Regions from separate parts of the Macrococcus bovicus genome, predicted to be linked through region 3. Evidence: riboswitches for the same ligand, from Rfam matches in the RefSeq annotation. Region 3 holds a riboswitch; each other region holds the start of a gene.

Region 1 (7,816 bases), 360 kb from region 3:
GGCACCAACGACGGAAGTACCGACGACAGAGGAACCGACAACAGAAGATCCGACGACAGAGGTACCAACAACAGAGGCACCGACAACAGAAGATCCGACGACAGAGGTACCAACAACAGAGGATCTGACGACAGAGGAACCAACAACAGAAGATCCGACAACAGAGGAGCCATCAACAGATTCTCCGGTGGCTGCATTACCTCCTTCTAATTCTCCTGGTGAGAATCATCGTAATGCTAAAACGGGCAGCAATTCACTTCCGTTGACCGGTGAAGAACAATCATCTATTGCTTTGATGGGTAGTATCGCTTTATTAACAGCAGGTTTCACCTTGCTCTTTATTAAGAGAAAACGAAATAATTACTAATTTAAAAAGATCAGCTCAACTAATGTTGAGCTGATCTTTTGGTTTATGCTTTTTGTTTTTTAGGGACGATTCTGCGACCTTTACCGAGAAAAATCTGAATAATGGATGCGATTAACAGAATGACATTAAAGATAATCATGATATTGAAGACATGGTGAACGGTATTCAGGGCCGCTTCTCTTAAGAGCAATAATGCTTCTTGTTTAGAATGATAGTGTGTCGGCATATTTGCTTTTAAGTCATGGCTGATAAACCAGGCAATAAAGGCAATTGCCACTGCGCCCATATAGTTACGTATAGTATGCATCGTATTGGAGCGGTGAGATGCCTTTTCAATAGGTCCATCCAGTAATGTTGCCATAGCGCCGCTGACTAAAGCCATACTGATGCCAAAACCTAACAGAAAAGCATGGATATATAACAGGTCATTCGACACATCGACACCTATAATGCGCCAGTGAATACTGACATAAAGAGTAGCGATGGAACCGAGTAATCCGAGTACACCTGCCCCGACTGCACTATATGTCAGCATTTTGATACAGCCGGATAATATAACACCGAAGAGGAAGAACAGGTAGAAATAAATGATGTGCTCGGATGACATCGTCAGGATACGCAGAAGAAAAATATTGATACCTGCTAATGCAACGACGAGCGTTAAATGGGATGAAATAGCCATAACAGCACCCGTCATCGGTTTCCGTTCATAAAGTGTGCTGAAGTGAACGATAGGATGTTCTGCTCTTGCATTCAAGATAACAAACAGAATGAATAAAATGACAGATACTGCTGCGTATGAAATAAACCACATTGAAGAAACACCTGAGATAGGTAGAAACGCACAAGCAACGGCAAGTGTCAGGGCTAGAACCACTAGTGTGATGACTTCTGGTAAATCGTAGGGATGATGTTCTTTTGAGACATAATGATCATCTTTCAGGGCGAAGACAGCAATCAGGATGCAGATGATGGCAGAGGCGATATTGATGGTATAAAGCCAGCGCCATTCCTGTGTTTCAATTGAGAAACTACCGGATATACCTCCTAGAGCATTGGCACCGAATAAGCCGACAATGACCATAAAGAGAAAGACGTTTTTATATTGCTTCGGGAACACATGAAAAGCATGCGGTAATGTTGTAAAGAATAGGACACCTGTACTGAGGCCTTGTAGACATTTACCCACAGTTAATAGATAGATATTATTGGTCATTAAGCAAAGAATGGAAGCGAAAAGAGAAAGAGAAATAAAAAGCAGAAAACTTTTTTTGAAGCTGAGCCGCTTTGTGAACAGATGTCCAAATGGAATACCGAGTGCGAAGGCAAAATTGGTCAGCACGGTCGGGACTATCAGATATTTGGAATCCAGGTTAAAAGTGGACTGAATAAGACCTTGATTCAGGCTATAGGCAATGTTCGTGAAATATTGTGAGCCGATTCCGAAGACAGTAATTACTGACAGCAGAAATATTTCGAAGCTGCGGAGTGTTTTGTATTTAATAGAATTCAATTGTGTCAACCTTTCGTAGAAATTAGGAATATGGATAAAATAATGCCATCAAATTGGACTTGAAAGTATCAAGGTCAACATGGCGGAAATGCGTCTGATATTGATAGCTTCTTGTAGTCAACGCATTGAGCAGCATGTCTGTCTTGAACTGAGGTTGGTCATGTGAAGCGAAAATAGTCTCAAAATACTGATAGAGTGTCTTATAATAGTCTGTCTCTTTAAAGAGGGAGCGCATTTCGTGCTTTTCAATGCAAAGCAGAAGGTCTTCATTGTCGCGTTTGAATTCGAGCATCAATGTCAGCATCTCGCTTAATTGTTCGCGTTTATCCTTATCAGAAGATTGAATATGATCAAAAGATGTAAAGAGATGATCAAAGTCCTCCTCCAGTAAGCTGAAGCATAGCACGCCCTTATCCTTGAAATGACGATATAAGGTACCCGCACCAATCTGGAGTGTTTGCGCAATCTGGTTCATACTGACCTGTTCCACCCCATACATTTCAAAAAGTGCAGCGGCAGTTGTTTTTATGCTGTTATAGTTATCCTGTGCATCCTGTCTCATCATTAAGTCCTTTACTGGAAATTAAACGGAGAGTTTTCCGTTTACTTTCAAGATTATAATGCTTATCTTCAATTTGCACAACTGAAAATTAAAAAATAACAGCAGAATGCATGAGCCATTTGATCGATAAAGCGTCCAGTGCAGCTCGCACGAAATCTGTTTGACAACGTCACTGTTTAATACTATATTGATAACAATCATTTAAATATGTCTTATCCAGAGAGATGGAGGGAACTGGCCCTGTGAAATCTCAGCAGCAGGCTCATCTGAGAGTACTGTGCTAAATCCATCAAGCGACAGCTTGGCAGATAAGTGATTTTCTGACGTCATTGCTGCGAAGTAATGACGTTTTTTATTTCGATTGAAGAAGAAGGGGAGAGGAAATGCGTTCTAAATTACTTGATTCTATACCAGAAAGTTATTTTGGCAAGACGATGGGCAGAAAGCTCGATATCGGCAGCAAACCGCTTATCAACACAGCGGTCGGTATACCCGATCAGAAAGTTCCGGCAGAAGTACTCGAGACGATTCAGTCCGCAGTACAGGAGCCTGCGAATAATAAATATGGTGTTTTCCGTGGTAAGGAAGCGTTGAAAGAAGCCATCCAGAAATTCTATTTAGATACTTATGGGGTTGAGCTGGATAAAGATGAGGAGATCTGTATTCTTTACGGGACGAAAAACGGGCTGGTCAACTTGCCGCTTTGTGTGATTGAACCGGGTGAAGGCGTTCTGCTGCCGAACCCGGGTTACACTGATTATCTTGCTGGTGTGAAGCTGGCCCGTGGCACGGCCTATGAACTGCCGCTCCAGCCCGCCAACCATTACTGGCCGGACTTTGATGCCCTTGATTCTGCCGTATTAGCAGATACACGTCTCATCTACCTTAATTATCCGAGCAACCCGACAGGGGCAGTTGCGACTCGTGCAGGGTTCGATGCTGTCGTCCGGCGTTTCAGAGGGACGCAGACAAAGATTGTCCACGACTTCGCCTATGCGGCATTCGGCTTTGATGCTAAAAATCCGAGCATTCTGCAGTCGCCAGGCGCGAAGGACGTAGCAGTCGAGATTTATTCACTCTCCAAAGGTTTCAATATGTCAGGTGTACGGATAGGTTTTGCTGTCGGCAATAAAGATATCATCGGTGCCCTCAATTATTATCAGGATCATACACAAGTAGGGATGTGGGGGGTCGTTCAGGAAGCGGCGGTCAGTGCACTGAAATTAGGGGAACCTTTTTTAGAGACACAGAACGCGATTTTCAGAAAGCGTAGAGATCAAGTTACAGACTTTCTCACTGAGGCAGGCATCCCGTTTGAACCGATGCAGGGCGGCATCTTCCTGTGGCTTAGAATCCCGCCCGGCTATAAAAGTGAAGAATACGTCGATTATCTGCTGAAAACACAGTCCATCCTGACGACACCGGGGCTACCATTCGGTTCAAACGGTGATGATTATATTCGGATCTCACTTGCAATCAGTGACGAGGAGATAGAAGAGTTGCTCATCAGGCTCAAGGAAACAGCAGGCCTCTATCAATAACGGAGTCTCAAGTTAATTATTTTTTTGAAGAAAAGGACTTCATACTACTTTACACGAACATATGTTCCCTTATACAATGGACTCATAAATGAGGTGGGGGAATGTATGACTATTATCAATGCAATGCTCGTGATGTACTCTGTATTGACCTTAAAAGCTTCTTTGCATCGGTCTCGTGTATCGAAAAAGGACTGAACCCACTGACAACTAAACTGGCTGTTGTCGGAGATACAAAGCGGCAGGGATCTGTTGTGCTGGCTGCAACGCCACCCTTGAAAGCGTTGGGAATTAAAACGGGTTCGAGATTATTTGAGATACCGCATCGTTCAGATATTTATATCATTAACCCGTCGATGCTGAAGTATATTCAAGTATCGAGTCGGATTTCAGCTATCGCCCTGCAATATGTGGCGCCGGAAGATTTCCATCAGTATAGTATTGATGAATTCTTCATGGATATTACAGATTCCTATCATCTGTTCGCACAGACGCCTTCTCACATGGCCCGCATTCTGCAGCAGGAGATCTATAACAAGACGCAGATATTCAGTACTATAGGCATCGGTTCAAATCCACTTCTGGCCAAGCTTGCTATGGATCTCGAAGCGAAACGCACAAGTGAAGGTGTCGCTGAATGGCGGTATCATGACGTGCCACGCAAGCTGTGGGATGTAGAACCGTTGACTGAGATGTGGGGGATCAATAAGCGGACGGAGAAGAAACTGAATAAGAAAGGTATCTTCCGTATCGGTGACCTGGCCCATTATCCAGTTGAATATTTGAAGCGTGATTTTGGCATTCTCGGCGTTGACCTGCATCTGCATGCGAATGGAATAGATGAAAGTATCATTCGGCGGCCCCATGTCATCAAAGGGAAATCTTACGGGAAGTCGCAGATTTTGATGCGTGATTATCAGTTTCATGAACTGAAGACCGTCATCAGTGAACAGATAGATGAAGTCTTCTATCGGGTCAGGGAGAAAAAGCTGTATCCGACAACGATTGCTTTTACTGTGGGCTATGCAGATAAGGGAGGCATTCATAAACAATTCACCAAGAAAGATTACTTCACATCGACCATGCAGGTAGTCAGCCTGATATGGCGGTATTTAGAAGAATATGCCGAGACAGACCGTCTGTTCAGAACAGTAGGCGTCTCGTTCAGCAATCTGCGTGACAGTCGGCTGAGACAGATGAATCTCTTTGAGGCACCGGAAGAAGTGAAGCGGGAGATTATAGAAAGTTATCTGGATGAGCTTCGCCGTAAGTATGGCAAAGAGATCGTCATGCGGGCGTCATCCCTGACAGAGAGCGGTACTCTCCGTCTCCGGAAAGGACTCATTGCGGGCCATAAAGGGTAAGAATTTCTCGGCTGGAAGATTAATATCTCTCAAACAGGCTATTGAAAGAATAACAATAGAATGGGAGTGATCATGATGTGGACAATGAACGATTACCCGGCCAGCTGGAAGAACTTTGAGGAACTTGAACGGAAGAAAGCTATCGATATTGGTAATGCGATGCTGATAGACGGCTACAAGGAAGAAGATCTGATTCCTATCGCGACCAAGCAGGCGAAAGATTGGTATAAAGAAGCATCAAAAGAAGAACTGGATGAACTGAAAAATAAGAAGATTACCCAGCATAAAAAAGATCCTTCAGCCCAGCCGGAACTAATGAATCACGATGTGGAGATTTTCTTCAAGGATGATAAATGGCATGTGAAGACACAAGGTGCTAAGCGTGCCGATTCAACTCATGAGACAAAACAGACAGCATTGAAGCGGGCTAAAGAAATCGCTGACAATAAAGGTGTAAAAGTAGTTCAGCATAATAAGAATGAATGATGACTTACCCCTGATCTGTTAAGAGATTAGGGGTATTTTATTGGACTTCAGCACTATTTAGTTGTTTAAATGGGTAAAGGGAGAAGTCGATAAAAAAATTTACTCATAGGATGAGTCGGACAAAATGGTATTTAATTGATTGAGGTGGAGAGAATTGGGCGAAGTAAAAGATAAGAAGTTAGGTTTATTCGCGCTCATTGCGATGGTAGTAGGGACCATGATCGGGGGCGGTGCCTTTAACCTGATCAGTGATATGGGTGCTCAGGCAGGAGGGCTTGCCATTATCATCGGCTGGCTGATTACAGGGATAGGGATGATAGCGTTAGGGCTCAGCTTTCAGAACCTGACGAATGTCAGACCGGATCTTGACGGTGGTATCTATAGTTATGCTCAGGCCGGATTTGGTGATTACATGGGATTTAATTCTGCGTGGGGCTACTGGTTTAGTGCATTACTGGGGAACGTCGCGTATGGCACATTACTGATGACAGCCGTCGGACATTTTCTGCCGATGTTCAAAGGTGGCAGTAATGTACCGAGCATCATAGTGGCTTCACTCTTGTTGTGGAGTGTCTTTCTATTGATTTCCCGAGGTGTCAAGAACGCAACGATTATCAATATGATTGTGACAGTTGCTAAAATGATTCCCCTGTTCTTATTTTTAGTCGTGATGGTTATTGCGTTTAATTTCGATACATTTATGACGGGTTTCTATGGTATGACAGAACATGGACCAAAAGAATTTGACATTCATGATGTGATGGTTCAGGTTAAAAGTACGATGCTTGTAACCGTCTGGGTCTTTCTAGGTATAGAAGGGGCGGTTATCTTCTCAAGTCGTGCGAAACGACGGAGTGATGTCGGCAAGGCGACTATTATCGGTCTTATTAGTGTGCTTATCATCTATATGATGATTACGATTCTTTCACAGGGCATCATTATCCAGAATCAGATAAGTGAGCTCAGCAACCCATCAATGGCGGAAGTAATGGGACATGTTGTCGGTAAATGGGGAGCAGCAGTGATCAATATCGGTTTGATCATCTCTGTTATGGGTGCATGGCTCGGCTGGTCATTACTTGCTGCAGAAGTACCTTATCTGGCTGCCAAAGATGATATCTTCCCGGCCTGGTTCGGTAAAGATAATGACAATCATGCACCTGTCAATTCTATGCTGATGACAAGCCTGATTGTTCAACTGTTCTTCTTCACGTTACTCTTTACGGATAAGGCCTATAACTTTGCATTTAGCCTGGCATCTTCAGCGGCCTTGTTACCTTATGCATTCAGTGCATTCTATCAGCTGAAGTTCAGCAGACAGCGTTCCCGTAAGCAGATGTTAATAGGGTCAGTCGCTTCTGTTTATACAATATGGCTTATCTATGCTGCAGGTCTTGAATATCTCCTGTTGACGATGATCCTTTATTTCCCGGGAATATTTGTGTACCGTCATGTCCAGAAGCTGCACGGCAGATCAATTACAAAAATAGATAAAAGCTTATTTGGGATTATCACATTGCTCGCCTTAATAGGTATATATTTCATTATCAAGGGGCAAATATCAGGTTTCTAAACAGAAGACAGCAGAACAATATGATGTTCTGCTGTCTTCTATTTAAACTGCGTCATAAATATCGGTGGCACGGGAGACTGAAAATGCAGTGGTTGATGAGTGATAGGATGTGTGAAGGCAAGAATATGAGCATGTAACCCTAACCGTCTGAACGGATGAGTCGTTGCCCCGTATTTCTTATCGCCGACAATCGGATGGCCTAACTCCTGCATATGGATACGAATCTGGTTTTTACGGCCGGTGTCCAGATTGACTTTCAGTAATGTCTGTTTACGGCTTGTTTTAAAGACAGTGTAATGGGTGGTTGCTTTTTTACCGTGCTTCGCGTTTTGACTCGAGCGCATCTTGAGTGTGTTATCCTCAGAAAGGAAGCTTGTGATCGTCCCGTTTTCAGTTACCCGACCTTCAACAAG
Region 2 (7,816 bases), 560 kb from region 3:
CCATTATTTCACCCCGCTAAAATAATCTTCTACTGACTGCAGGAAGACTTTTACGGCATTCAGCATCCCTTTTTCGTCGATGTCAAACTTAGGGTGATGATGCGGAAAATCTGCCTTAAAGTTTTCATTGCGAGTGCCCGTATAGAAAAAGGCACCAGGTACGCGCTGTAAGTAATAGGAGAAGTCTTCACCCCCAAGGGAAGGTTCAAGTTCGACCAGTTCTGTGACACTTTCTATTTTTTTTGCGGCTTCGACAATCAACATCATTTCTTTTTCCGTGTTGACAACAGGTGGATAGCCCTTTAAATACTTTAAGTCATATGTGATACCCGTTGTAGTGACCAATCCTTCGAGACAGTTTTTAAGTTCCTGATACATGATGTTCTGTGTTTCAGCATCAAACGTCCGGATGGTCCCTCCAATAAAAGCAGTGTCAGGAATGACATTGTTTTGTTCTCCGGCATTCAGCATGGTAATCGAAAGGACAGCAGGTGCTGTCGGTTTTGTCTTCCTGGAGACGATATACTGCAGATCATTGCATAGACGAATGGCTGCTGCAACGGGATCAATCGTTGTATCTGGATGCGCCGCATGCCCGCCTCGTCCTTGTAAGGTGATCCAGAAGTCATCCGGAATACCGGTGACAGTTCCGACTTTATAGCCGATCTGTCCGACAGGAAGGGAACTTGAGACATGCTGACCTATAATAGCATCGACGCCTCTTAAACAATCGTCAGCTATCATCTGGATAGCGCCGCCTGGGTCCACTTCTTCAGCGTGCTGGTGAATGAAGACGAGGTTGCCGGGAATCTCATCTTGATGCTGGCTGAGTATTTTGGCAGTGATGAGCAGTACCGCTGTATGCGCATCATGGCCGCACGCATGCATGACACCAGGAACTGTTGACCGATAAGGCACTTCCTTTTCATCCTGAATAGGTAGGGCGTCGAAGTCTGCCCGAATCGCCAGTGTAGGCAGCGCAGGGTCTTTGATGATACGGCCGACAACACCGCGGCCGCCGACACCGGTCTCCACCTCTATACCTAAACTGCGCAGGTAGTCTGCAATATAGGCCGGTGTCTTTTCTTCCTGAAATGACAGTTCGGGATGCATGTGTAAATATCTGCGAATTTTAATCAGTTCATCATTATATTGATCAGCTAATTGAGTCAACATTTAATATACCTTCTTCCATTAAGATAGCTAAAAACATTTTAAGGCCTGTCGCCAGTGAATCCTCATCCAGGTCAAAGAGGGAATGATGGTGAGGCGGAGCATCTGCATGACCGGCGCCCGTTAAAAAGAAGGCGCCCGGCTTTTCCTGAAGATAATAAGAGAAATCTTCTCCAATCATCATCGGCTCTGCTTCAGCAAAAGGCAGGTTCAAGCGTTCGGCAGCGCGCTTGACGATTTCATATTCCCGGGAATGATTGACGACTGAGGGATAGCCGTCAGTATAATCCAGCTTATAAGTGATGCCTTTTGCCAGGGCGAGTCCTTGCAGCTCGTGTTCCAGTCCGTCCTTAATCTGCTGTTTGACGGCAGGATCAAATGTGCGGACAGTGCCCGTGCACGTTGCTTCGTGACTGATGATATTGAATGCGTTTCCTGCGGTCACTTTGCCGATTGTCACGACAGCAGAATCGACCGGATTGATCGTTCTTGAAACAAGTGTCTGGATGCTGGTAATGAACTGCGCCATGGCCACAATGGAGTCGACTGACGTATGAGGTTTTGCGCCATGGCCACCTTTACCGATGATCGTGACTTCGAACATATCCGGACTCGCCATCATAGGACCAGTTGTACAATGAATTTCGTGCGTATTAAATGGACTCCACAAATGCTGACCATAAATGACGTCTACATCTTCAAGTGCACCATCTTCTATCATGGGTTTCGCACCCCCCGGCGCTAATTCTTCAGCGAACTGAAATATCATGCTGACGTTACCGTTCAGTTCAGCATGGTGTTCGTCCAAAATGGACAAAAGTGATAACAGGATTGAAGTATGACCATCATGACCACATGCATGCATCACCCCCGGCACCTTCGATTTATAGGGGACATCCTTTTCGTCCTGGATAGGCAGTGCATCAAAATCAGCGCGAAAGGCCACCGTTCTTCCGCCATTCCCCTTTATTTCAGCGACTATACCCTGTCCGCCGACATGCTCTCTGATATGAAAATGAGTGAGTTTCTGTAGATGTTTCAATATATATTGATAAGTTTCAGTCTCCTGGAATGAGAGTTCTGGATACTGATGAAGATATCTTCTCTGTTCAACCAGAGAGGACAACTGCGTGTCAACAACTTGTGCTATGTCCATATTTCAGCCCCCCGTTTTCTTTAAATTCTAGCAAACCTGTTCGCAGAATAAAACAACTGTATTTTAAATCATCAGAATCGTCTGAGAAAAAGTGCATGCATGAGAGACAAGATAGCGGCCAGAAATTTCTGAAAATAGTGTTGACATTAAATAAGCAGTCCTTTAATATTCATATTAACCAAAAATTAAATAGTTCTTATCAAGAGTGACTGAGGGATTAGGCCCGATGACGTCCAGCAACCTGTCCACTGGAAAAGGTGCCAATTCCTACAGTACACCCGTACTGAGAGATAAGTAGAGATACTGATGGCGACGTTTTTCCTGTAGACAGGAAAAACGTCTTTTTTTGCTTCTTGATGATGAACAAGGGGGAAACTATGAATTTTGATGAGTATTTCTTAATGGATGAACAAGCAGTCAGCGCTTATATCAAATACAAGACGACCTTGTTTGAAACAGATGACCTGACTGTGACAGAAATCGGTGATGGCAACCTGAATTATGTCTTCAGAGTTTCTGATGGAGAACGCTCTGTCATCGTCAAGCATTCCGGTCACACGGCCCGTATCTCCGATGAGTTTGTGCTGTCGACGGACCGTACAATCAGAGAAGGACATCTGATTCAGGCACATAGCCGTTACGTCCCGGACCTTGTGCCTGACATTATTCTGATTGATCCAGTGATGAAATGTGTCATCATGGAGGATTTGAAGGATTATACGATATTACGGACAGCTCTGCAGGACGGACAGCTCTTCCCGTTTCTAGGGGAGGAGTTAGGCCGCTACTTAGCAGAAACTTTGATACGGACTTCGGATTTTATCATGCCGGCTAAAGAGAAAAAAGCACTGCAGAAAGAGATGATCAACCCGGAACTCTGTGAGATTACTGAAGACTTGGTCTATACAGAACCTTTCTACAATAACTTCAACCGTAATGAGCTGAGCGAAGACTTAGCAGCAGTGGTGGACCACATCGTCTATCAGGACTCTGCTCTTAAGGCTGCTGTTGCCCAGGCGAAGCTGAAATTTCTGAACAAAGCAGAGAGTCTGATTCATGGTGACCTGCATTCAGGGTCAATTTTTATCAACAAGTCTGGCCTTAAAGTCATTGATCCTGAATTCGGCTTCTTTGGTCCGGCAGGCTATGACCTCGGCAATATTATCGCCCATCTGTTCTTTGCACATACCCATGCCTCCTCATCAGGGCGAGTTGAACAGGCCCTCTGGATAGAGCGGACACTTGATGAGGTGCTAAGGACATTCCGCTCTCAGGCGCTCAGTATTCTCCAGCGGGAAACAATAGATGTCGCCTTGCGTGACGCCTCTATTATTGCAGGATTCATCAATGAGATTGAGAAAGATGCCTATATTGTCGCAGGACTGGAAATTATCCGCCGTATTGTGGGGATTGCCAAAGTCTCCGATATTACGAGCTTAGAAGATGACCGTACGAGAGCAGAGACACAGCTGTTACGGTTCGCCGTCTTTTTAATCAAGTATCCTGAACAGGTCAGAGCTTACTCATCATTATTCACCCTGCTTGACAGCAGTAAGGAGTCAGTCGCATGAAAGCTATCTCTTACAAAGAAGGCCAGCTGACACTGCTGGATCAGACGGCGCTCCCTCATCAGACAGTCTATAGAACTTATACAGAACACGAAAAAATTGCGCGGGCTATTGAAGATATGGTGGTCAGAGGAGCACCTGCTATCGGGATAACGGCTGCTTACGGCGTGGCGGTAGGTGCACGTGAATATCAGCGCGGTTCTTTCAGAGAACATATGATGCGTGTGATTGAAAGGCTGCAGCATACACGCCCGACAGCTGTTAATCTGCACTGGGCACTGAGACGGGTTCATGCGGTTATCACGGAGCATCCCGCTGAGACTATTCAGGCACTGGAAGAGGAAGCCGCTCAAATCTTTCAGGAAGACCAGGCCATCAACTTAGCGATTGGTCAGCATCTTAAGCGATTGGTGACGGACTCATCGGCTTTTCTGATTCACTGCAATCCTGGCCGGCTCGCTACCAGTGATTACGGCACAGCGACTGCCCCCTTCTACCTGGCACATGAAGAAGGGACACAGTTTAAAGTGTACAGCGGAGAAACCAGGCCGAGGCTGCAAGGGGCTCTGACAGCCTACGAACTGTCACAGGCGGGCATTGATGTAACCATTATCACGGATTCAACAGCTGCAACATTAATGCAGCAAGGGAAAATCACGGCGGTATTTGTAGGCTGTGACAGAGTGGCAGCGAACGGGGATGTGGTCAATAAAATTGGCACACTGCCTCTGGCGATAGCCGCCCATTATTTCAACGTCCCCTTTTATGTGGCGGCGCCTACACCGACGTTCGACTTGAGCATAGAAGACGGCGGTGCTATTCCGATAGAAGAGCGGCATGCCACTGAAGTGACTCATCTCCGTGATCAAGCGGTGACAATCGAAGGTGCCGTCTATAATCCGGCATTTGATATCACGCCGGCCGCACTGATTACAGCCATCGTCACAGAACAGGGTGCAATCGAACCCACTTACGAAGCAATTCAGAACTTATTCAGCAAAGGGGAAAAACAATGAAACGAACATTCGGGCTATTAATGGCTGCAGGTATACTGCTGGCTGGCTGCGGTCAACAGGAGCAAACAGCAGCAAGCGCAAATAAGGAAGTAGCTGGCAAGAAAATTGCCGTGATCAGAAATCTGGCGAGTGATGACCATACGAAACAGTTTATAGATGGCGCCAAAGCTGAAGGGAAAGCACTGGGTCTGACCGTTGATACTTTTCTGTCGAACGGCAATGATGCAAAATTTCAGCAGCTTGTCGATCAAGCCGTTCTGAAGAAATATGATGGCATCATACTGTCACATGGTAAGGAAGATTACAGCTATAACCTGGTCAAAAAAGTAGCGGATGCCGGCATTAAAGTCGTTACTTTTGATACGAAGTCAGATCAGAACGGCAAAGTGTTGGATCATGTTGTCGCAACGAGTCAGGATGACCATGCCCTGGCCGAACTGTCACTCGATGCACTTATCGAAGACAAAAAACAACCGGTCAAAGTGCTGAAGTTATGGGTCGGACCAGGTTTTCTGCCGCTGGATAGACGAGAAGAAGTATTCAAGAATTATGTGAAAGAAGGCAAAATCAAAGTCGTTGAAACCGTAGGACCCACTAATTTTGAGGATGTGTCCGGAGATGTCAAGAAGAAGACGGCTGCCGTGTTAGCGAAATATAACAACAAGGATATCGACGCGGTCTGGGGTGCATGGGATGAAATGACAAAAGGGGCTTACTTGGCTCTCAAGGAAAAACAGGCGGTGTTACCGATTTATTCTATTGATATTTCTAATCAGGACATCAACTTCCTTAAAGAACCGAATAGCAACTGGAAGACGACAGCTGGTGTCAATCCACGGGTGATCGGTATTACAGATGTCAGACTGCTGGCGAAGCAGCTGAATAATGAGAAAGTACCTCAGACATATGAATTCAAGCCTGTTCAGATCAAACAAAGTGATCTGAAGAAGGATTCCACGATGGAGAATCTTTCCCAGACCATACCTTCATTTGGTGATACAGGTCTTTTTCAGTCTGAATGGATGAAGGAGAAGAAGTAAGTGGAGTATCGCACTGAAGACATCAGTCTGAAGCTCGCCGGTCAGCAGATACTGACGCAGGTCTCGCTCATCTTTAAGACAGGGCGGATTCATGCGGTCATCGGGAGTAATGGAGCAGGAAAATCGTCGCTGATGAAAGTGCTGAGCGGTCATTACCCTTATCAGACAGGCCAGCTATACAAAGACAATCAACCGGTGAAGGACTATAGCCATGATATCGCTTATGTGGCACAGGAAGTGGATGAAGTGCTGTTCAACGATCTGACAGTCTATGACAATCTAGTGGTTCATGACCTTAAGGCAGGTTTTGTCTACAGACGGACGCGCTATATGGAACTGAAAAAGTTGATCGATCAATGGCAGCTGGACTTATCCCTCGACCAGTTAGTCAGTTCACTGACTTTGTCCCAAAAACAGATCATCGTCATTTTACGAGCCATTCTCCAGAATAAAAAACTGATCGTACTGGATGAACCTACTGCCAGTCTGAGTCAGAAGGAAGTCAGCGCCCTATTCAGGGAACTGGAACGACTGAAAGAAGAGACCGCTATCATCTTTATTTCCCATCATATTCATGAACTGCTCGCAGTGGCTGACGAAATCAGTGTTCTGCGAAGTGGCGAAGTTTATGACAGCAGGCCTGTCGATGACTGGACAGAAAAAACACTGGTGGCAAGTATTACTGACCGGGTAATTGCGACGAAGCAGCGACCCGCACAAAGAGGAGAAGCCATCCTCAGCGTTAGCGGCGTCAATGAAGCGGTACTGACTGATGTCTCACTCACTATTTATAGTGGAGAAGTCGTGGGTATCGCAGGACTGGTCGGTGCAAGGAAGAGTGAACTGGCTGACTATCTTTTCCGTCAGACAAAGGGACAAGCTGCCTATGTACCGGAAGAACGGCAGAAACATGGGCTCGTCATGAATCACAGCATCAATGATAATGTGCATTTCGCTTCCGCACCGTTCATCTATAAAAATGAGAAAGACATCACTCAGACACTCGCAGAAGCCGTTGCTTTAAAATTTGGGCGTGTAACAGATGCTGTTCAGACGTTGTCAGGCGGTAACCAGCAGAAAGTAGTGCTGATGCGCGGTCTGAAGAAACAAGCGGCTCTCTTTATCTGTGATGAGCCGATGACAGGTATAGATGTCGGCGCGAAACAAGATATCCTGCACAATCTGGAAATGCTGAAGCAGGAAGGAAAAGGTATCGTCTATCTGTCCTCTGACTTCAAAGAACTCTTGACGATAGCAGACCGGATTTATGTCATGAATAAAGGGCGTATCGTCGCTGAGAGACCGTCTGCCGACTGGAACGAACAGGAACTTCTATATCTTGCATCTGGAGGACAATAACATGAGAATCAAACAACTGGGTCTCCCGGCTGTCATCGTGCTGTTACTGATTATATTCACAGTGACTGCGCCTAACTTTTTATCGATGAGTAACATCCTGAGTATTGTAAGCGGCATGGTTATCGTAACGATAGTGGCCATCGGTCTGACCTACAGTTTGAGTGTAGACGGCTTTGATTTATCAGTGGGATCTACCGTCACGCTCAGTAATACACTGATTGTTTCACTTTTTGTCTGGCATCAGCTGTCACTTGGCTTATCGGTGATAGTAACACTGATCTGTATCATCGGCGTAGCGTTGCTGAACTTAGTGCTGATTCTTTATTTCAGAGTGCCGGATCTTTATGCGACACTTGCGACCATGTTTATTGTCGAAGGGGTCGCGCTGACCTATTCGGAAGGTGGTTCCATCAGTGTCGGTATGTCAAGACAGGATGGCAGTGCAACAACGGGACAGATCCCGGCTGCATTTTCGGGATTAGCCACCCCTCTTTCACTCATCGT
Region 3 (7,816 bases):
ATATCGCGGTTAAAATGTCCGGCCGTATTCAGGAGGACTTGATCAGGAGCGAGGTTGCTGCCATCAATATGAGCGGAGGCAGCCTGGAAAGAGAAGACTTTACTATTCGTAACCGTGCATTTAATAATACGATGGATTACGAAACGACCCTTGTCACGGAAGGGAAGATTAAAGAGGCACTCCTTGAATATATTGAGAGAACGAATGATAATGACACGATGAAGATAGGAATGTTTTATTTGTCTGACCGAGATATGATTGACGCACTGCTCAGGGCAGCCGAGCGTGGTGTCAATATCAAGCTGATTCTTGATGTCAATAAAGAAGCATTCGGCAAAGAGAAGCCGGGTATCCCCAATAAGCCGGTCGCCCATGAACTGGTCTCGAAAAGTGATGACCGTATTCAGGTGAAATGGGCGGTGTCACATGGTGAGCAGTTCCATAGCAAATACTTGCTGATAGCAAACGATCAGCAACAGACTTCCACCTTATTTGTCGGCAGTGCGAACTTTACGCGTAGAAATTTGGCGGATTATAATATGGAGACAGATGTCATCCTGTCAGGTAAATCCGATCTCCCTGTCTTTAAGCAGCTGGATGCTGATTTTGATGCTAAGTGGAATAATGACCGGGCACATGTGACAGATAGCTATGATGTGAAGAAAGAAGTATCGTTCTGGAAGACAGTGCTCTATCGTCTGCAGGAATTCACCGGTCTCTCCAGTTTTTAAAAAATAGACGTTCAGCTATATGGCTGAACGTCTATTTTTATTTGCTGTACTGAACGAAGTCAAAATGGGTGCCTTCCAGCCCTAACTGCTGATAGAACTGGACCAGGTATCTTGCATTGGCATGTGCCCAGTGGATATCAGTCGCATATTGTGTCTGTCCGGGTGCATCCGGATTCCAGCGCATCTTATACAGTGTGTTCTGTGACTCGCTTAAATAACCTGTAGCAATGAACTTTGCGCCCCCGATGATCGCCTTATCAGGTGTATCCCAGCCGACATTTGCTGCATACTGCGCGCCGTATTTCACTGCATGTTTATCAAAGGCGCCGATGCCGAACATGTTGTAATATTTCTTCTTTTTGTCAGCACCTTTCACTTTCTTGCCTTGTGCAAGTTCACTTGTCCCTTCACCTGTTTCCAGCAAAGCATGTGAAATTAAATAGATTTCATTGATGCCATAATGTTCACTGGCCACTTTAAATGCCTGTCCACGTCCTTCTAAAATACCTTTACCTTGAAGCAGGTAATTGAGCTGCTCCACAGAGAGACCTTGAGGTTCGGTCAGATTAAGGAACTGGTAACGGTTGATGCTGTCAGCTGCCAGTTTGCCAGTATCCATCGCTTCAAGAATGGCTGTCTTAGGTGCGTTATACCACTTGATACCATTAGAGGTCTGTGGTCTTGGTGTCAGTCTCATCTGCGCTTTGTAAGCATCTTCAAGACTGGCTGTGACCATGCGTGCCCCTGCAATAGGGGTGGCCTTAATTTCTGTTTTAGTCACTGGCTTCTTAATGCTCGGTTGGGCTGGTTTGCTGACTTTCTGCTCTTGGCTGACAGCATGTTTGATCTCAGATTTCTTAGTTGCCGGCTGCGATGTAGGGTGGTCAGCTTTTATCCACCCTGTTAAACCGGTAGTCCGGGTGATTTCATGATAGAGTGTATCTCCGACCTGCAGTGACTGATTCACTGTAACGCTTTCACCTTTAGGTGCGCGGTCTATGATTTGTCTGTCTGTCCCTTCAGGAACGCTGTAGACCTTTGTGCTGGCTGAAAGCTGAAGCGTTGTATCAGGTTTTGCTGCATCTTTAACCGGGCGAATCACGAGGTCGTCTGCTGCAACGTAGCCGATTGCATTGTTGATGTCAGGCGTCACCTGGACACGATAATAAGGTTGCTGGTTGATCATCACTTTATCATTGACATAAAGCGTATAGTTCACATAATCACCTGCGACTTTTTTCGTCATCGCATTCATACTGGTGATGATAATGGAGTTAGTATCTTTAATATGCCCCATTCTTAATGTGTCTGCTTGTGCGTAAGAAGAGCACAGAATAGTGGAAAGCATGGTCAATGCAAGTGTGCGTTTAATATACTTCATTCAGGACCCCCAGTAGTTTAGTGATTTTATTATACAGGAAACAATCGATCAAAAGCTGAGTTTTACAATAAATTAACGATTTGTCTTGAGAATGTTACGATAGACGATATCTGCTATCTTCTCCGGGGGCTCGACGCAATAATTCTGCAGCCAGAAATAAATAATTCCAAACTGGCCACCTAACGTGTAATTGACAAAATGCTCAGGATCCTGAAGGTGATGATCCATAATGATGTGCATGTAGTTTTCCTTCAGAACCCCCATAAATTTTTGTGTGAAGTTCTGAGCCGGATGAACTGTCATCAATGTACGAAAAAAACTCTGATTCTCATAGATATATGAGAACAAATGATTCAAATAAAGGCGTGATGAAGTACGTAGAGTATCAGAATCCGTCTTTATGGCTTCTGCAAACTGACTGCCGATTAAGTTGAGTTCTGATAGATGCTGTTCAATCATATTATCCAGCAAGTCATATTTATCAAGATAGTATGTATAAAAAGTGGAGCGGTTGATATGCGCTTCTTCGCAGATCATTTTAATAGTAATTTCACGAAAACGATGTTGTTCCAGTAGTTTTAAAAACTGTTCTTGTATCAGCGTTTGTTTGTCTGTCATAAGTACCTACTTCTTATCTCTATTATAGTCACTTATTTTATCATAGATTCAAGATTGCGAAAATTAAAAAAAGAAGTTGACACTTTATTCATGTCCATGTACTATGAGTATAACTTCATAAAACTTATCAAGAGAGATCGAGGGATATGGCCCGATGACATCTCAGCAGCGGACTCAGAAATGAGCACTGTGCTAATTCCATCAAGCTTAGCTTGGCAGATAAAAGGACGTTTAAGACTTTTTAGCTTCTGGCTAAAAGGTCTTTTTTTTGATTTTTAAGGAGGCTACCATGGCAATTATTGAAATTGATGAAGTATCAAAACAGTTTCAGACGAAGAAAGGAACAGTGACGGCACTGCAAGATGTGACACTGAATATAGAGAGAGGACAGATATTCGGCATTGTGGGTTATTCAGGCGCCGGTAAGTCCACTCTGATCCGGTTGATCAACAAGCTCGAAAAACCGACGAGCGGTCGCATCATAGTAGATGGTGAAAACATCACTACCTTAAAACCCCAGCTGCTCAGAAAAAGACGGCAGAATATCGGCATGATTTTTCAGCAGTTCAACCTTTTTAAGGCAAAGACAGTCGCAGATAATATTAAATATCCACTGAAGCTGACCAAAAAGTATTCACAAGCAGAACTGGATCAGCGCGTCGATGAATTACTTCAGTTTGTCGGTTTGTCAGATAAGAAACATGATTATCCGGCTCAGCTGTCAGGTGGCCAGAAGCAACGTATCGGTATCGCCCGTGCGCTTGCAACGAATCCGGAAATTCTGCTTTGTGATGAAGCGACGTCTGCTCTGGACCCCGAAACAACGGATGAAATCCTGCGTCTTCTGAAACGTATCAATCAGGAACTGAACATCACCATCGTACTCATTACGCACGAAATGGAAGTCGTCAAGACAATCTGCGATGAAGTGGCGGTCATGGAACAAGGGCGTATTGTAGAACAGAACAAAGTCTTTGACCTATTCACGAATCCCGTGCATCCGACGACGAAACGTTTTGTCCATTCTGTGCTGAATGACCATGTGCCAAAAGGTGTAGAACCCTCACGGAAGTTATATCGATTCATCTTCAATCATCAGCAGATACTGGAACCCGTGCTGAGCCAGATTGGCCGCAAGTATGAAGTCGATTTTAATATTTTGTATGGCAGTATAACTGAGTTGACCGATCGTTTATTCGGTAATTTACTGATAGAGGCGGTCGGCTCAGATTACAAGGTCCAGTTTGCCCTGCTGGAGCTGAAGCAATATGGTATTGAAATCAAGGAGGTTGATGGCTTTGCAAGCTGATTTATCTGAATTTTATCCGATTATTCTGCAGGAACTCATTCATACATTGATTATGGTCGGTATTACATTGGTGCTCGCAGCAATGATAGGTATTCCGCTCGGGATATTGCTCTATGCAACAGGACGGGGCCATGTCCTTGAGAATCGTTCAGTGAATATGGCGTTAAACTTTGTGATCAACACCATCAGACCGATTCCATTCATTATATTTCTGGTTGCATTGATACCTGTTACACGTTTCTTGGTGGGCACATCTATTGGCATCTGGGCAGCTATTTTCCCGATGACGCTCGCGGCTTCACTGTCCATCGCCCGGGTTGTTGAGAATAACATCATCTCGGTTGATAAAGGGGTGATAGAGGCAGCGGAAGCAATGGGTTCAACAAAATTCGACATTCTGTTTAAAGTGCTTGTCCCTGAAGCGGCAGGCGCATTGATATTGGGACTGACATTTACGACCGTGTCGCTGATTGAATTCTCAGCTGTTGCTGGCCTTGTCGGGGCAGGCGGCATTGGGTATCTCGCATTTACCTATGGCTATCAGCGGTTTGATGTCGCAGTCATGTTCATTACGGTGCTGATACTGATCATTCTAGTTCAGATCGTCCAATTCATTGGCAATAAGATTGCAAATATATACACAAGTCGATTATAAGGAGAGAAAATGATGAGAAAATTAATTTGGGTTGTCTTAAGTGTGGTAGTATTTTTAGCGGCGTGTGGAGGTAAGGATGACAAAACAGTTAAAATCGGTGTGACAGGGGAAGATAAAACAGTCTGGAATATCATCAAAGAAAAAGCGGCGAAAGATGGTATTAAAGTAGAGCTCGTTGAATTCCAGGATTACACGATTCCTAATAATGCCCTCAACGAAGGTGAAATTGACCTGAACGCATTCCAGCATTTTGCGTTTTTAGAGGAATTCAAGAAAGCACATCACTTGGATATTACACCGATCGGCACAACTGTCTTTGCACCGATGGGTATTTATTCAGAGAAGATTAAAGATATCAAGGAACTGAAAAAAGGGGATACAGTCGCGATTCCTAATGATCCGACTAACCAGGCCCGTGCACTTCGTCTGCTTGAAACAGCTGGCATCATTAAATTAAATGATGACTTTGGGCTGTTAGGCGACCCGTCAAAAATAAAAGAGAACAAATTAGACATCAAAATCAAAGCGATTGATGCGCAGCAGACACCACGAGTGTTACCGGATGTAGCAGCAAGTATTATCAACAATGGTGTAGCGGGTAAAGCAGGATTCGATACTAAGAACGATCCGATTTATCTTGAAAGTGCGGATGCTGAAAATGCAAAGCCGTACATCAATGTCATCGCTGCAAAAACTGAAAATAAAGATAAAGCCGAATACAAAAAAATCGTTGAATATTATCAGACACCTGAAGTAGCAGAAGCGATCAAGAAAAATTCTAATGGTGGCGAAGTCGTTCATAAGCTGACGGCAGATGAGATTAAGGAAGTCGAAGAAAGCGTGAAATAGAGAAGGTGAACACCCCGTGCTGATGACGGGGTGTTCTTTTACGTAGAGGCTGTCACAGACTGGCCATTTTTCTGTTCTAAAGTCTCTACAGAAATAAAAACCTTCATTAATATAGCTGTTAATACAGACTCTCATCTTTAAATCTCATTGACTTGTAGTCCTGATCAATACGAGTACTTGATAAGTTCCAGACTGTAATAAAAAATGTAATCGTTTGCGATTTGAAGAATGGCAAGAAATCCAACACTTTGTTGAATATTGTTGGTTGATAGTGTGATGAAACTCACTATAATATAGTTTATGTGAAAAAAATTAAATGGAGGAATACACATGAAAAAAATAGTCTTAATCAATATCTTAACGTTGCTTATCCTTGCAGCTGCTGGTATTGCTGCTTATCATTTCTATGATGAAGCAACAAATTATGTTAAAACAGATAATGCAAAGGTAGACGGTACACAATTAACAATTGCAAGTCCTGCAGCCGGTAAACTGACTACATTTGACAAGCAAGTCGGCGATGAAATTTCTAAGGACGATACAATCGGTGAGGTCATGACGCAAGGTGCGGACGGCAAACCAGCAAAAATGGACCTTAAAATGCCTCAAGACGGTACAATCGTTAAAACTCAAGCAACTGAAAATGGTTTTGTTGGCGCTGGTACACCTATCGCTTACGCTTATGACATGGACAAATTATTCGTTACAGCAAATATTAAAGAAACAGATCTTGATGGTGTCGAAAAAGGTCAAGACGTTGATGTATACGTTGATGGTTACAAAGACACAACACTTAAAGGTGAAGTAGAACAAATTGGTTATGCTACTGCTTCTAGCTTCTCATTATTACCTTCTTCAAACGGTAATGCGAACTTTACTAAAGTCACTCAAGTAGTGCCTGTTAAAATCAGCCTTTCTAAAGACAAATCATTAGACATCTTACCAGGGATGAATGTAACTGTACGCATTCATAAAAACTAAGGAGGTTATCGTATGACCTCATTTATCATTGCATATATCCTATTATCTCTGGCGGTATTCTTTGTTATTAACCGCCTTTTCCTGAGAAGAAAGAAAGTTAAACCGGTTGACCGCGAAGAACAGGTTGTGGAAGAAACACCTGTCTACAATCATCAATCGGAGAAGGTGACTTATGAGCAGCCGATCAAAACACATGTTGAGCCGGAAGTCATCTATAATAGTGCAACTCACAGTACACATGAAAAAACAGAAGCGCATCCTGAAGAAGTGATCTATAACAGTGAAGTAGCGCGCGAACATGACAATAGAGAGACCGCTGCTACTGAAGAATCACCAAGAGAATCAGCAGCTCATGCGCATGGTCCGAACTTAACTTTCGGAAAAAATATCACTATCCCTAAGATCATCACTGCGCTGATGATCGGGATGTTCGTCGCAATCTTAAACCAGACGCTCATCAACGTCGCCTTACCGGTCCTGATCAATGACTTTGGTATTACGACTTCTACTGCACAGTGGCTGACAACAGGCTTTATGCTGGTCAATGGTATTTTAGTGCCTATCAGCGCCTTTCTGATACAACGTTTCACTTATCGTCAGTTATTCATGACGGCCATGATATTTTTCACAATCGGCTCTCTGATTTGTGCCATCGCAGGCAACTTCCCGGTGATGATGGCCGGCCGTCTGACACAGGCAGTAGGTGCCGGTATCTTGATGCCGCTTGGTACGAACATCTTTATGTCTATCTTCCCGCCTGACAAACGAGGTGCGGCTATGGGTATGATGGGTATCGCATTTATTTTAGCACCTGCAATCGGTCCTACCTTGACAGGCTGGGTCATCCAGAACTATCACTGGAATGTCATGTTCTACGGCATGTTCATCGTCGGTGCGATTGCACTTCTGATTGGAGCCGTGTGGTTCAAAATTGCACAGCCGACGCATAAAGCCAAACTTGATATACCAGGTGTTATTTTCAGTACTATCGGGTTTGGTAGTGTTTTATACGGTTTCAGTGAAGCCGGTAACAAAGGCTGGGACTCAGCCGTTGTAGATTCTACCATTATTATCGGGCTGATTTTCATCGGTTTATTCGTTTTCAGAGAACTGTCAATGGAAAATCCGATGATGGACCTCTCAACTCTGAAATACTCAGGTTTCTCATTCACGACATTGATCAACATCATCGTCACGATGTCATTATTCGGTGGGATGATCCTTCTGCCGGTTTATCTGCAATCCATCAGAGGATTCTCACCACTTGATTCAGGATTGCTGTTATTACCTGG
Region 4 (7,816 bases), 130 kb from region 3:
CGCCGCATGATAAGTCACGTCGAAATTCCAGCGGTCAAGTCTTGTTTTGTCCGGTTTAGGCATGTCGATCGCGTCTAAACGATTAAACGCATCTTCTCGAATCGCCGTCATCCATGCAGGTTCATTGCGGGATTCTGATAAACCTTTGATTTGTTCTAAGTTGATGTCACTCATTTCAGTTCCTCCTTATTCAGCTGCTTCATCCTGAATGTTTAATTCTTGCTTGATCCAGTCATAACCTTCTGCTTCAAGACGCTGAGCAAGTTCTTCTCCGCCTGACTTAACGACGCGGCCTTGCATCATCACGTGGACGAAGTCTGGTGTGATGTAGTTCAGAAGACGCTGATAGTGAGTGATGATCAGGCAACCGAAGCTGTCGCCACGCATTTCATTGATACCTTTTGATACCACTTTAAGCGCATCGATATCGAGACCTGAGTCAATCTCATCTAAAATGGCAAATTTAGGTTCCAGCATCATTAACTGCAGAATTTCATTGCGTTTTTTCTCACCGCCAGAGAAGCCCTCATTTAAATAACGTGTCGCCATGTCAGGATCCATTTCAAGGAAGTCCATCTGTTTGTCCATTTTCTTGATGAACTGCATCAGGTTGATTTCCTGACCTTCCTCGCGACGAGAGTTAATCGCTGAACGTAAGAAGTCTGCATTGGTTACACCTGAGATTTCAGATGGATACTGCATCGCAAGGAAAAGACCTGCTTTCGCACGCTCATCTACTTCCATTTCAAGTACATTTTCACCATCAAGTAAAACTTCCCCTTGAGTGACCTCATATTTCGGATGACCCATGATTGCTGAAGATAAAGTTGATTTACCTGTACCGTTCGGTCCCATGATAGCGTGAACTTCACCTTGTTTGATTGTTAAGTTTACACCTTTTAAAATCTCTTTTCCTTCGATAGAAACGTGTAAATCTTTAATCTCTAATACTGATGCCATTTGTGTACCCTCCACGAATTATAATTATTTTAGACTTTTTATAGTTTATAATGATTTTAATTTACAGTCAAAGACTCTTAAATTCATTTACTCAATTATTATAACGTAAATAGATGGATTGTTAAACGGATTGAGACCATTTCATTGAGAATCATACCGGAGTGATTGAAAATAAAAAACACTCAGAACGAGTCTGAGTGTTAAAGATTAGTTTGCAGCGATAACTGCGCCTTTATATTTCTCATCGATAAATTTCTTAACGTCATCGGATTGAAGCGCTTTAACGAGTGCTTTAATTTTCGCATCGTCTTTATGGCCCTTCTGAACAGCGACTAAGTTAGCGTATGGTGAATCTTTATCTTCAAGTGCGATAGAGTCCTTCACTGGATTCAGTTTATTATCAAGTGCGAAGTTGGAGTTGATAATGACTGCATCGCCTTCGCCATTGTTGAACGTTTTAGGTAAAAATTCAGCTGCCTGTTTGTTGTTGAATTTCAGGTTCTTTTTGTTTTCAGCGATATCCTTGAATGTCGCTTTGACTGGGTCTGTACCTTCTTTTAATTTAATTAAGCCTGCTTTTGTGAAGAATGATAAGAAACGACCTTCTTCAGCCGGGTTGTTTGAGACGAAGATTTCTGCGCCGTCAGGTAGTTCATCCAGTGATTTATATTTTTTAGAATAGACAGCCATCGGTTCGATATGCACATTACCAGCAGATTCGATTTTATAGCCTTTTTCCTTCACTTCAGTGTCAAGGTAAGGTGTGTGCTGGAAGAAGTTTGCATCTAATTCGCCATCGTTCAACAGACGGTTCGGTGTTGTATAGTCGTTGATGATTTTGATATCCAGTTTGTAGCCTTCTTTTTCAAGGATCGGTTTCACTTGCTCAAGCAGTTCTGCGTGAGGTGCCGGTGAAGCCCCTACTTTAATCGTTTTATCTTCTTTCCCGTTTTCTTTTGACTCGGAGCCACATGCTGTCAGGACAACAGCGAATAACAGCGTAAGTGTAAATACTAAAATTTTCTTCATCGTTTTTCTCCTTTGTATTTTATATTTAACGTTTGTCTGTGCGCTTCGCCAGGAAGTCACCGATAAACTGTATTGCAAAGACTATGAGCAGAATGAAGACAGTCGATACTAAGATCACATCATTCTGACTACGGGTGAAACCTACTAAATAAGCAAGGTTACCGAGCCCACCGGCACCGATAACACCGGCGATTGCCGTAGCACCTACCAGCGAGATCGTGGTAACCGTGATACCTGAGATCAGAGCTGGCAATGATTCACGCAGCAGCACTTTCCAGATAAGTGTCCAGCGGCTCGCGCCCATCGCTTCTGCTGCTTCAATGACACCTTTATCGATTTCTTTCATACCGATCTCCACAAGACGGGCGTAGAAGGGAGCAGCGCCGATAATTAATGCAGGCAGCGCACCTTTGACCCCGCTGATCGTCCCCATCAGGACGTTGGTGAATGGAATAAGAAGCAGAATCAGAATAATAAACGGAATCGCCCGGAACAGATTGACAAAAAAGGCCATGATATTATAGAAAATCTTTGCCCCTCTTGATTTGCTGCGTGAAGCAAGGAATAACGCCGTTCCGATGATCAGACCGAATATAAAAGTGAAGATTGCCGAAATAATCGTCATATACAGCGTTTCATAAACAGCCACCCAGACATCCGGCCAGATGACATTCTCAAAACTGAACATTTCTCTTAACGTATCCATCATCGTATTATCCACGTCTTTCCACCTCCGCTTCAACGCCGTGCACCCTTAACTCGTCGAACATTCTTTCGACTTCAGCATTAAGGGCAGGCACATGTACGATCAGATGGCCGAAAGAACCGTTCTGCGTATGCTTAATGTTACCGGCAAGAACATTCGCATCCAGATCATACTTTCTGATCATCCGGCTGACAATCGGCTGCCCGGTAGAAGAACCGACAAACTTCAGGCGAAGAATCGCTCCGGTCGGATAATGTGCCATAATCTCATCGATAGAAGCTTCAACTTCAGCGTCTTTCAGATCATCTTTGACAAAGCGCTGCGTGACAGTTGACTGCGGATTTTCAAACACTTCCATGACAGGACCCTGCTCCACCACACGCCCATTTTCCATGACAGCGACCTGGTGACAGATTTTTCGGATGACCTGCATTTCATGCGTGATCAGAATAATCGTCAGTTTGAGCTGGCGATTGATGTTCACCAACAGCTCCAGAATTTCATCTGTCGTCTGCGGGTCAAGTGCACTGGTTGCTTCATCACAGAGCAGCACAGTCGGGTTATTGGCCAGCGAACGGGCAATGCCGACCCGCTGTTTCTGCCCCCCTGACAGCTGAGAGGGATAAGCATTTTCTCGGCCTTCAAGTCCGACCAGGCGGATCAGTTCATTGACCCGTGCAGTACGTTCAGTTTTAGAGACACCTGCAATTTCAAGCGGAAATGCAATGTTATCGAATACTGTACGTGACCACAGCAGATTGAAATGCTGGAAGATCATACCGATTTTCTGTCTTTTCTTTCTGAGGTCAGTCGGACTGAGCTCTGCAATGTTATCGCCACCGACGACCACATCACCCGTCGTCGGTTTTTCAAGGCCATTGAACATACGGATTAACGTACTTTTACCTGCACCTGAAAAACCGATGACACCATATATTTCACCCTCGTTGATCGTCAGATTGACATCATCAACAGCGGTTATCATTCCTTTTTTTGTTGCGAACTGCTTGACAACATGATTTAACGTAATCACTTACGTACCTCCTTTAAACGAATAAAGCGTCTTTCCCGTAAAGAGAAAGACGCAATGAGTTCATCGTCTCTCATCTTCTAAAGCGTATGCTTTATGTGAATTGGCACCATGTCATATGACGGTTGCCGGGTTTCATAGGGCACATCCCTCCACCACTCTTGATAAGAGTTATATTCAATTGTTATACATATTAGACTACAATATTTAAATCGTCAATACTTTACGAATAATTTCATAAATATTTGTGACGGATTCAAAACGATAGATGGTTTCCACTACTTCATCGTCTTTTACAATGAGCAGAACAGGCACACTCATCAGCTGATAGCGCTGCGCGAATGACGCCGCAAAATTTAAATCTACTTTCATTATATTGACTTCAATCAGTTCTGGCATGATGTCTATCATGCGCTCTGCGACCTTACATGTACCGCAGAGGGGCGTATAACCGAATATCACATAATTACCAGACGGGGCTGAAGGCAAATACTCCCTGACTTTCATCTTCCGCTTCCAGACCTTTCACTTCAAACTCATGTTTCATTAATTTTTTGGCGAGATAATCTACAGGGCAGCGGCCGACCTCACCATAAGTTGGATCAATATAGATATGCTTGCATTCACTTAAATGGCGTTTGAACCAGCTGCGAATGTTTTTCCCTGCTTTATCAGCATCAGTCATGATATAGACGTTATGGCCTGTCAGTTCATCGAGCATTTCGTCCATTTTACTGACACCCATCGTGCCGTTCGTGCAGATAATATGTACAGGTTCAGATAATACTTGTTGTAACTTTTTCTTGTCAGACTTGCCTTCCACAACTATGACTTTACTGATTACAGACATCTCATCACCTTTTCATATGCAGTTATAAAAAAATCCTTGATAAGCATCTTATCAAGGAAATTATAGCATTTACGCGTTAATCATTTCATCATATTGAGCTTGGTCAAGTAACTCATTTAATTCATCGTCACTTTCAGTCTCAACTTTAATCATCCAAGCATTTTCATAAGGAGATTCATTAACGAATTCCGGAGAATCTTCAAGTTCGTTGTTTACTTCTACAACTTTACCACTAAGCGGCGCATATAATTCTGAAACTGTTTTAACAGACTCAACGCTGCCGAAAGGTTGTCCTGCTGAAATTTCATCGCCGACTTCTGGAAGTTCAACGAAAACGATGTCTCCGAGCTCTGATTGAGCGAAGTCAGTGATACCGATTGTTTTAATGTTTCCTTCTGATTTTACCCATTCGTGATCTTTAGAATACTTTAAGCCTTCAATAGTTGCCACAAAAATCCCCTCCTAATAGTAATTACACTCTAATAATGACACAGCATGACAGCTTATTCAACATTTTTTATAGCCAGATCTGTCGATACTGTTCCTCCTTGAAACCAAGCGTAATCTGCTTACCGTTGGTTGCAAGCGGTCTTTTAACGAGCATCCCATCAGATGCCAGAAGATTTAATTTTTCATCCAGTGGTAACGCTTCCAATTTATCCTTCAGTCCAAGCTCGCGGAACTTAGTGCCTTGACGGTTGAACAACTGATCGACCTCAACACCTGTATCTTCAATCAACTTCCTGAATTCAGCAGCAGTCGGTGTCAGCTCCACAATATGAATCGGTTCAAAGCTGACGCCATGCTCCTGCAGAAACTGAGCTGCTTTTCGACATGTTGAACAATTAGGTAACTGATAAAATTTTAGCATCGTCTTCCTCCATAACAGTAAGATAGAATAATAGTACCAATATTTCGACAATAGGACAAATGTCTCTCAAGCTCATCGTTTATTTTTTGACCAAGAATGGTATATACTCAATATAAAGACAAAAAGGAGTATGACTATGAGAACAATAAGTCAATATGCAGAATTCGAAGAGATTATTAACCAGGATGAACAGATTGTTGTGAAATTCTTTGCTGACTGGTGTCCGGACTGCTCAAGAATGGACTACTGGATTGATCCGATTGTTGATGAGTACCATGATATCACCTGGTACAAAATCAACCGTGATCAAGTGCCGGAAGCTGCAACGGAAAATGACGTTATGGGTATTCCAAGCTTACTGATCTTCAAGAACGGTGTGAAACAAGCCCATCTTCATTCAGCCAATGCCAAGACCCCTGAAGAAGTGAAAGCATTTCTAGCAGAACATATCGAAAAATAAAAGCCGGCATAGCCGGCTTTTTAAAATTCACTGATTAAATTGATATTTTTACGCGGCTTGCCCGCTGTCTCTTCAGGCAGCTCAGTCAGATACACTAAACCATGAATCATCTCATGACCATGAATACCGAGTGCCTCGTTGAACTTCGGCTCAGTCAGGCTGGCAGGTGTCTTGATGCAGCTGCCGACCCCTGCATCAAAGAGTAGCAGCGATAATGTCTGCATATAGCCGCCCACAGCGAGCAGGTCCTCCAGACGCTGCTTCTGTCTACGGTCTACCGGTCCTGCAATAATAAGTATGCCGCCAAGCTTGGCAGCCATATCGATAAATGCCTGTCCTTTTGCACTGTCATTCTTAAAGTTGACTTCAGCAAAAAGGCGTCCATAAGCTGGTAATCGGTCCTTCTTCACCCAGATTACGCGCCATGGTTCACGCATACCGTGATTCGGGGCATAAGCGGCAAGCTCAATCGCCTGCTGTATCTTGGCGTCCTCAAAATGACTATCCTGCTCAAACTTTTTTATGCTTCTTCTATTAATGATCAGGTCCTGAATAGACATGAGAAAAGTCCTCCTCTAGTTGATAACTATTATCAATTATAGAGAAGGACGATTATTTTGTAAATGCTTACTGATAAATCTCCATCAAGGCCTTCAACTGCTGAACGTGCAGCTGACCCGGCGCTGCTTCTTGACCGATATGGCCATAAGTCAGCGCTGAGCCGAAGACACCGCCTGCTAGACGACTGAGTTTCCCTTGTTCACCCATCGCTATGCCGACAATATGATGATCGGAATCCTGCTTCGTTTCGTAGACAGCAGTCAGAAGCTTCAGCACGTCGCGGCCATCTTCAGGCATGACCGCAAGCTTGCTGTAATCTACGTTCAGCTGCTGCATATGCTGATAAAATGCTTTCATTTCTTTCAGGCTCGGCGTGTGGTCCATCTCATGATGAGAAACCAGCACCTGGATCCCCTTGTCATGTGCAAGGTCAATCAGCTCATTCCGCAGGTCTTCATAAAGGAAAAGCTCAATATCAATGATATCGATGTGTCCTTCTTCAATAATAGAACGGTTGAGCGCATAATATTCATTAGGTTCAAGCTTGCCCTTGCCCCCTTGACCACAGGTGCGATAAGTAAAGATGATCGGCAGATTACTGAATTTCTCTTTCAATGTCTTGAGGTCTTCCAGATAATCCGCTGTTTGGTCCCCGCCACATAGGTCAGCCCTATACTCGATAATGTCAATATAGAGCTCATTATCCTCCACTTTCTTATAGAGGTCTTCCCACTGATCCTTATCGGCGGATAAGGTCACTACAATTTTAGATTTCACATTCACTTTATCCATAACGTTCCCTCCGTTCTCATTATAAATATATACCATATAAATGCTTGAAGTAAACGAATAAAAGAGCCCTGAACTAAGTTCAGAGCTCTGGTCATGCTATTGCTGATTGACATAGTTTGTCGGATCAACAGCGTATTCATTACCGACGCCACCTGCCATACGCTGGAAATGCAGATGCGGCGCAGTGGAATTGCCTGTGCTGCCGGACAATCCAATCTGCTGGCCAGCTGAAACAGTCTGTCCTGCAGAGACATTCAGTGAATTCATGTGCATGTACCACTGATAATAGTCGCTGTCCGCTTCTTTGATGGTGACCTGATTTCCGCCGCCGTAATTACTCCAGCCAGCCTGAATAACGGTTCCGTCAGTGAGTGAGTAGACCGGTGTATTCTCAGGCATATCATAGTCGACACCATAATGCGCCCCGCCGCCGTAGTATTGACCGTAAGGCTGCATCTTACTGTAGTTCTTCAGCCAGCTGCTTGACGCTTGTGCATCATCAGATTGAGCCGTTTCAGTTGTCTGCTGTGCTGAAGAAGCTTGAGATTGTAGTTGAG

What was found. Region 3 has a riboswitch for S-adenosylmethionine ahead of QSV55_RS02660 (methionine ABC transporter ATP-binding protein). Riboswitches for the same ligand answer to the same signal wherever they lie in the genome.
Region 1: another riboswitch for S-adenosylmethionine. It lies ahead of QSV55_RS00750 (aminotransferase class I/II-fold pyridoxal phosphate-dependent enzyme); the one in region 3 lies ahead of QSV55_RS02660 (methionine ABC transporter ATP-binding protein).
Region 2: another riboswitch for S-adenosylmethionine. It lies ahead of mtnK (S-methyl-5-thioribose kinase); the one in region 3 lies ahead of QSV55_RS02660 (methionine ABC transporter ATP-binding protein).
Region 4: another riboswitch for S-adenosylmethionine. It lies ahead of QSV55_RS03340 (methionine ABC transporter ATP-binding protein); the one in region 3 lies ahead of QSV55_RS02660 (methionine ABC transporter ATP-binding protein).

The regions. Positions count from the first base shown of each region.
Region 1 is NZ_CP128470.1:64,393-72,208, forward strand. It holds gene QSV55_RS00735 (LPXTG cell wall anchor domain-containing protein) at 1-367, shown strand, start outside; gene QSV55_RS00740 (MFS transporter) at 411-1,880, opposite strand; gene QSV55_RS00745 (TetR/AcrR family transcriptional regulator) at 1,903-2,442, opposite strand; SAM riboswitch class I at 2,652-2,757, shown strand; gene QSV55_RS00750 (aminotransferase class I/II-fold pyridoxal phosphate-dependent enzyme) at 2,826-3,983, shown strand; gene QSV55_RS00755 (Y-family DNA polymerase) at 4,085-5,344, shown strand; gene QSV55_RS00760 (DUF2188 domain-containing protein) at 5,417-5,830, shown strand; gene arcD (arginine-ornithine antiporter) at 5,985-7,403, shown strand; gene QSV55_RS00770 (RluA family pseudouridine synthase) at 7,442-7,816, opposite strand, start outside.
Region 2 is NZ_CP128470.1:1,943,682-1,951,497, reverse strand. It holds gene QSV55_RS10655 (M20 metallopeptidase family protein) at 1-4, opposite strand, end outside; gene QSV55_RS10650 (amidohydrolase) at 4-1,176, opposite strand; gene QSV55_RS10645 (amidohydrolase) at 1,157-2,329, opposite strand; SAM riboswitch class I at 2,523-2,626, shown strand; gene mtnK (S-methyl-5-thioribose kinase) at 2,707-3,900, shown strand; gene mtnA (S-methyl-5-thioribose-1-phosphate isomerase) at 3,897-4,913, shown strand; gene QSV55_RS10630 (sugar ABC transporter substrate-binding protein) at 4,910-5,953, shown strand; gene QSV55_RS10625 (sugar ABC transporter ATP-binding protein) at 5,954-7,312, shown strand; gene QSV55_RS10620 (ABC transporter permease) at 7,314-7,816, shown strand, end outside.
Region 3 is NZ_CP128470.1:424,442-432,257, forward strand. It holds gene QSV55_RS02645 (phospholipase D-like domain-containing protein) at 1-731, shown strand, start outside; gene QSV55_RS02650 (N-acetylglucosaminidase) at 769-2,112, opposite strand; gene QSV55_RS02655 (TetR/AcrR family transcriptional regulator) at 2,185-2,730, opposite strand; SAM riboswitch class I at 2,852-2,956, shown strand; gene QSV55_RS02660 (methionine ABC transporter ATP-binding protein) at 3,026-4,039, shown strand; gene QSV55_RS02665 (methionine ABC transporter permease) at 4,029-4,694, shown strand; gene QSV55_RS02670 (MetQ/NlpA family ABC transporter substrate-binding protein) at 4,707-5,543, shown strand; gene QSV55_RS02675 (biotin/lipoyl-containing protein) at 5,874-6,524, shown strand; gene QSV55_RS02680 (DHA2 family efflux MFS transporter permease subunit) at 6,537-7,816, shown strand, end outside.
Region 4 is NZ_CP128470.1:552,378-560,193, reverse strand. It holds gene sufD (Fe-S cluster assembly protein SufD) at 1-174, opposite strand, end outside; gene sufC (Fe-S cluster assembly ATPase SufC) at 187-960, opposite strand; gene QSV55_RS03350 (MetQ/NlpA family ABC transporter substrate-binding protein) at 1,168-1,989, opposite strand; gene QSV55_RS03345 (methionine ABC transporter permease) at 2,015-2,710, opposite strand; gene QSV55_RS03340 (methionine ABC transporter ATP-binding protein) at 2,703-3,728, opposite strand; SAM riboswitch class I at 3,796-3,896, opposite strand; gene QSV55_RS03335 (YbbN family protein) at 3,933-4,136, opposite strand; gene QSV55_RS03330 (toprim domain-containing protein) at 4,192-4,575, opposite strand; gene gcvH (glycine cleavage system protein GcvH) at 4,645-5,025, opposite strand; gene QSV55_RS03320 (arsenate reductase family protein) at 5,093-5,446, opposite strand; gene QSV55_RS03315 (thioredoxin family protein) at 5,583-5,906, shown strand; gene QSV55_RS03310 (nitroreductase family protein) at 5,927-6,466, opposite strand; gene aroD (type I 3-dehydroquinate dehydratase) at 6,534-7,259, opposite strand; gene QSV55_RS03300 (M23 family metallopeptidase) at 7,356-7,816, opposite strand, start outside.